2 linked regions of the Methyloterricola oryzae genome follow. The protein of the gene in region 2 binds, or shares a complex with, the protein of the main gene of each other region. Links are inferred from orthologs where the notes say so. Each region holds a gene or a part of one and is shown on either strand. Other genes may lie near its edges.

Evidence for each region.
Region 1: the proteins of trxA (region 2) and trxB are in contact, whole or in part, in a crystal structure (PDB 1F6M), measured with the Escherichia coli proteins. The link is inferred for Methyloterricola oryzae from one-to-one orthologs.

Annotation. Positions count from the first base shown.
Region 1 is NZ_JYNS01000002.1:334,801-337,748, reverse strand. It holds trxB (thioredoxin-disulfide reductase), read right to left. Parts: upstream 1,981-2,948; coding sequence 1,021-1,980; downstream 1-1,020. Other genes in the region: EK23_RS05305 (DNA translocase FtsK), read left to right, coding at 2,291-2,948; EK23_RS05315 (Ycf46 family AAA ATPase), read left to right, coding at 1-940.
Region 2 is NZ_JYNS01000002.1:48,975-52,612, forward strand. The notes cover bases 1-2,981. They hold trxA (thioredoxin TrxA), read left to right. Parts: upstream 1-1,316; coding sequence 1,317-1,646; downstream 1,647-2,981. Other genes in these bases: cysQ (3'(2'),5'-bisphosphate nucleotidase CysQ), read right to left, coding at 1-455; yrfG (GMP/IMP nucleotidase), read left to right, coding at 533-1,222; rho (transcription termination factor Rho), read left to right, coding at 1,852-2,981. In the rest of the region: more of rho, read left to right, coding at 2,982-3,108; EK23_RS04085 (putative bifunctional diguanylate cyclase/phosphodiesterase), read right to left, coding at 3,117-3,638. UniProt on the Escherichia coli protein: Participates in various redox reactions through the reversible oxidation of its active center dithiol to a disulfide and catalyzes dithiol-disulfide exchange reactions.

The DNA.
Region 1 (2,948 bases), 290 kb from region 2 along the record:
GGATGAGGCACGCCATGCGATTCGCAGGGCCATCGCCGCAAACAAAACGCTGGACAGCAATTCCCTACCAGCCCTGTTCGAGGAAAAGCGGTTGCTGGTGAACCGCACCGGCATGATCGAATACGTAGCCGATGGCACACGCATCGACCGGGTAGGCGGTCTGGAAGTCCTCAAGCAATGGCTGGACGAGCGGCGAGAACTCTTCCAAATGCGAGACAGCGTCAGCGCTGAAATAGTTCCCAAAGGCGTACTTATCATGGGTATCTCCGGATGCGGCAAAAGCCTCTCGGTGAAAGCCATCGCCTCGGCTTTCGAATTACCCCTTTACCGCATCGACATGACGGAAATCTTTTCGGGCCGCCACGGCAGTGCCGAAGGCGCCTTCGTCAAAGCCTGCCACATGCTCGAAGAAATCGCGCCGGCGGTGGTCTGGTTCGATGAAATCGAAATGGGCATCACCTCTTCCGCCACATCGGGGGAACAGGGCCGCATTTTCGCCTTCTTTCTGACCTGGATGCAGGAAAAGGCCAGTGGCCTGTTCGTGGCCGCCACCGCCAACCGCATTGATCTCTTGCCTGCCGAGATGATCCGCAAGGGCCGCTTCGACGAGGTCTTCTTCGTCGACCTGCCGATCGACGAGGAGCGCGTGGACATCTTCCGCATCCACCTAAAACGCCGCGGCATCGATCCCGATGCCCTTGGCGTGGAGCGACTGGTCCGCCTTACCAAAGGCTGGACCGGCGCCGAGGTGGAGCAGTGTGTGGTCGCGGCGGTCACCGCGGCACACCTGGAGAACCGTAACGTGACCCTGGACGATCTGCTCCACGCCGGCGGCAAGATCGTTCCCTTGTCCAAGACCATGCGCGAGCAGTGCGACCACATCCGCAGTTGGGCGCGCGACCGCGCGGTGCGCGCCTCGCCGAGCGAATACGCCTACTGACGAATAAGCGGCTCGACCGCCCGGTCAACTCTCATCCGGTGACTCGGGTAGTCGCTGCAGCCCTGCCGTTGCCGCGCGCTTCAGGCCTGCTCCAGACTATCCAGGTAACGCTCAGCGTCCAATGCGGCCATGCAGCCGGAGCCGGCCGACGTCACCGCCTGACGATACACCGAATCGGCCACGTCACCCGCCGCAAACACGCCCTCCACGCTGGTGGCCGTGGCATTGCCTTCGATGCCGCTCTTGACCACGATGTAGCCGCCGCGCATGTCCAACTGGCCATTGAATATCTCGGTGTTGGGCGAGTGACCGATGGCCACGAACACACCGTCCAGGGCAATATCCTTGGTGCTTCCGTCCTGCACATGTTTAATGCGCATGCCGGTGACGCCCATGTTGTCACCCAGCACCTCGTCAAGGACATGGTTCCACTCGATTTCCACATTGCCGGTCTTCGAGCGCTCGATGAGCTTGTCGGACAGGATCTTCTCCGAACGGAACTTGTCTCGGCGATGCACGACCGTCACCTTCGAAGCGATATTTGCCAGGTACAGCGCTTCCTCGACAGCGGTATTGCCACCGCCGATAACCGCCACCGGTTTACCACGGTAGAAGAAACCGTCGCAGGTGGCGCAGGCAGACACGCCGCGCCCCTTGAATGCCTCCTCGGAATCCAGCCCCAGGTAGCGTGCCGACGCGCCAGTGGCGATGATCAGGGCGTCGCAGGTGTAGGTGCCGGAATCACCGACGAGGCGGAAAGGCCGCACTGAAAGGTCCGCCGTGTGGATGTGGTCGAAGATCACCTCGGTGTCGAAGCGCTGCGCGTGCTTGAGCATCCTTTCCATCAGTTCCGGGCCTTGTACGCCCTCGGCATCACCCGGCCAGTTATCCACATCCGTCGTGGTGGTGAGCTGCCCCCCCTGCTGAATGCCGGTAATCATCACCGGTTTCAGGTTGGCCCTGGCCGCATAGACTGCCGCCGTGTAACCGGCAGGGCCTGAGCCCAGAATCAGAAGGCGGCAATGTTTGGTATCGCTCATGTACTCCCTCGTCGAAGTGGTGAGTTTGAAAAATGGGCATGTAAGGCTGTCCGTTCCCAGGTGGCGGAATCGCTTTCATCGCGGCACGCTTCCCGCGACACAGCTTTTGTCCATGGCTACCTGGCTCAAGGCACGTTCGGTGCCAGAGGATGTAAACTGAAGGCCGCCACCGGGCAGATGCTGGCCAGTCTCCTGAAATCTAAAGGCTAGTATGACGACGGGGTTTTCGTCCGTAAAGTGCGGCCATGCTAAAATGGCGTTACTCTGAAAAAACACTGTGTAAGCATATTTCCTTGATTTGGGGCGAATTTTGTCGCACGTAGAGAAGAAGATCGTAGCTGCCACGGATATTGGTGCCACGCTAAGCCGGGGACTTCGCGAAACAGGTTTCATGGCGTATGTGGCGGTCGCCTTGTTTTTCCTGATTTCCCTCATCACCTTCGCACCGTCGGATGCCGGCTGGTCTCACTCCGGCACGGGCAAGGCCATTGTCAATGGCGGCGGCGCCGTGGGTGCCTGGATTTCAGACCTTTCGCTATCCCTGCTGGGCATTACCGCCTTCTTGATACCGCTGCTCCTGGCGGGTTATGGGCATTCGATCTACAAGGGCCGACATACGGCGACGCCGGCTACGTTTCTAACCCAAGTCCTGCGCTGGTTCGGACTGGTCCTGGCCCTGATTGCAGGGGCCGGCCTGGCTGATTTGCACATTCTGCGTGTCCCGCTTCCCTTGCCGGGCACCACCGGTGGCATTCTGGGTCAGGAAATGGCCGACCTGCTGATGGACGACTTTGGCAGGACGGGTGCGTCGGTGCTGATGGCCGCGGCCTTCCTGGCCGGGGTTTCCTTGTACACCGGCTGGTCCTGGCTCGTACTGGTAGACGCCGTGGGCAAGTATGCTCTGCTGGTGGTGGGGGGCTTCCTTTCGGTCTTCACCGGCATCCGCCACAGCCATCCGGAACCAGCGG
Region 2 (3,638 bases):
ATTTGCTGCGGATCGCCGCCGCCGACCCGCTTGAAGGCGCCACACCCCTCGGAAGCGAAATAGCACACGTCCATGGCCGGCGCATAGACCACGCCCAAAACCGGTAGGTGCTGATGGATCAGCGCCACGTTGACCGTGAATTCCCCGTTACGTTTGACGAATTCTTTGGTGCCGTCCAAGGGGTCGATCAGCCAATAGGTTTCCCAGGCGCTGCGGGCCGCGAAGGGTAGGTCGGCGGATTCTTCGGAGAGCACCGGATACACCGTGCTCAGTTTCTGTAAACCCTCGCTCAGGCAGTGGTGCGACGCCAGGTCCGCGGCGGTCAGCGGCGAATCGTCCTGCTTGAAGCCAACACGGAAATCGGAATTATAGATTTCGAGAATGCGACGCCCGGCTTCCAACGAGAGGGCGATGACTGGCTCCAAAAAACGGGAAGGCTCCTTCATAATGGGCATGGACAGGGTTCCTTTGCTGCTGCTCACGGGTGTTAATGCGCGCCACCGATACCGGAATGGAGGAGGAATATTAACCCATGATTGTATGGGATGACATTGATACCGTGTTTCTCGACATGGACGGCACGCTGCTGGATCTCAACTTCGACAACCATTTCTGGCAGGAATACATACCCGCCAAGTATGCCGAGCGCATGGGCATGGAACTCAGCGCCGCGCGGCAGGAACTGGGGCCGAAGTTTCGAGCCATGGAAGGGCGGCTCGAGTGGTATTGTCTCGATTACTGGAGCGAGCAGCTTCAATTGGACGTGGCAGGGCTCAAGCAGGAGATCGCCGGCTTGATTGCGGTGCTGCCCCATGTGCCTGAGTTTCTCGAGGCGGCGCGCAACAGCGGCAGGCGGCTGATTTTGGCGACCAACGCGCACCCCAAAAGCCTGGGGCTGAAGATGGAAAGAACCTGTCTTAACCGCTTCTTTGACGCCATCGTGAGTTCCCACGCCTTGGGTTTTCCCAAGGAACAGCCGGAATTCTGGCCGCGCCTCGCGGGCCAGGAACCGTTCGATCCCGCCCGGACCTTGCTGGTGGACGACAGTCTGCCGGTGCTGCGAGCAGCCAGGGTTCATGGCGTCGCCCACCTGGTGGCGGTGCGCAAGCACGATAGCCAGCGGCCCAGCCGAGACATCCGGGAGTTCTGTAGCATCGAGGACTTCAGCGAACTCATGCCCGGGCTCACGGCGGCGCGGGTCTTGAATTTTTGCGGGGATTAAGCTCAAATTGCCCCATTGCCGTCAGCGTCCTCCCATTGTGGGCCGCACACGTCCCTTTGCCCGCCGCAACCCATCAACAACCCGGAGATTTCCAGTGAGCGAGAAGATTCTGCATCTGAATGATGACGACTTTGAAGATAAGGTACTCAAAGCCGATGGTCCCGTATTGGTGGATTACTGGGCAGAGTGGTGCGGTCCCTGCAAGATGATTGCTCCGGTGCTGGAGGAGATTGCCAACGACTATGACGGCAAACTGACCATCGCCAAGATCAATATCGATGACAACCCGTCTACGCCGCAGCGTTATGGGGTGCGGGGCATACCGACGCTGATGCTGTTCAAGAATGGCGAAGTGGAGGCCACCAAGGTGGGCGCACTCTCCAAATCGCAGCTGGCGGCTTTCCTCGACAGCAATCTCGCTTGAGGCGGATGCGGCCCGTCTCGTCGCGGTTTCTGGACGGGCCCAATTACCTGTGCTATTTTTTCGCCAGAACTAAAGAAACTTCCTCTTAAGTCCGTGCCGGTTCCGGCGCTCCCCCTCTGATAGTTCTTGGACTCGACGCCTGCTCGCTCGAGTAACTCAATTCCAGCAACTGTTTCCTGAAAACCCGCATCCTCATTCTTAACCTATGAACCTTACCGACCTGAAGCGCAAGCCTGTTTCCGAACTGATCGAAATCGCCGAGTCCTTGGATATCGAAGGCGTGGCCCGAACCCGCAAACAGGACCTGATCTTTTCCATACTCAAGAAGCAGTCGAAGGGCGGCGAGGACATCTACGGCGACGGGGTGCTGGAAATATTGCAGGACGGATTCGGCTTCCTTAGGTCGACGGACAGTTCCTATCTGGCGGGCCCCGATGACATCTATGTGTCTCCCAGCCAGATACGCCGCTTCAGTCTGCGCACAGGCGACACGATTTCCGGCAAGATCAGGCCCCCTAAGGAGAGCGAACGCTATTTCGCCATGCTCAAGGTGGAGCAGATCAACTACGAACCGCCTGAAAACGCCAAGCACAAAGTCCTCTTCTCCAATCTCACGCCACTCTTTCCCAAGTCCCGCTTCGTCCTGGAGCTCGGCAACGGCACTACCGAAGACCTGACCGCACGCGTCATCGACCTCATCGCCCCTATCGGCAAGGGTCAGCGTGGTCTTATCGTGTCGCCGCCCAAGGCGGGAAAGACCATGATCCTGCAGAACCTGGCGCATTCCATCGCGGAGCAGAACCCGGAGTGCTATCTGATCGTGCTGCTCATCGACGAGCGCCCGGAAGAAGTAACGGAAATGCAGCGCAGCGTGAAGGGCGAAGTGGTGTCCTCCACCTTCGACGAACCGCCCGCCCGCCATGTGCAGGTGGCGGAAATGGTCATCGAGAAGGCCAAGCGCCTGGTGGAGCACAAGCGCGACGTGGTGATCCTGCTGGATTCCATCACCCGCCTGGCCCGCGCCTACAACACGGTGGTGCCCTCGTCCGGCAAGGTGCTCACCGGCGGTGTCGACGCCAACGCCCTGGAGCGGCCCAAACGCTTCTTCGGCGCGGCCCGCAACATCGAGGAAGGCGGCAGCCTGACCATTATCGCCACGTCCCTGATCGATACCGGCTCGCGCATGGACGAAGTGATCTACGAGGAATTCAAGGGCACCGGCAACATGGAACTGCATCTGGAGCGCAAGATTGCCGAGAAGCGCATCTATCCAGCCATCAACATCAACCGTTCCGGCACGCGCCGGGAAGAGTATCTGGTACCGCAGGAAGAACTGCAGAAATGCTGGATCCTGCGCAAGATCCTGCAACCCATGGACGAGATGGCGGCCAGCGAGTTCCTGCTGGGCAAGCTCAAGGACACCAAGACCAACGGCGAGTTTTTCGACTCCATGAAGCGCTGAGGCCGCGCTCAGGAAATCGTGGCGGAGGTTTCGGCGACGGCGGGCTTGCCGTTGCTGACAAGCAGCAGCAGGGAGGCTTCGTTGGCTGGCAGGGGCTTGCTGAAGTAGTTGCCCTGAATGTGGCGGCAGCCATTGTTGCGCAGGTATTCCGCCTGCTCCCGGGTTTCCACGCCCTCCGCCAGCAATTCCAGGTTCAGGCTCTTGCCCACGGCGATGATGGCCGTGGTGATGGCCACGTCTTCCGGGTTGTCCGGGATGCCGTCGATGAAGCTGCGGTCGATCTTCAGGGTGGCGATGGGAAAGCGCTTGAGGTAGCTCATGGACGAATAGCCGGTTCCGAAATCGTCGATCGAGAAGCGGATGCCCATGGCGCGCAGGCGCATCAGCTTGCGCATATTGGCGCCGGAACCGTCCATAAGCGTGCTTTCGGTGAGTTCCAGTTCCAAAAGGCGCGGGTCCATGCCGGTTTCCAGCACAATCTGCAGCACTTTCTCCGCCACGGTGTCGTCCTTGAACTGACGCCCCGAGAT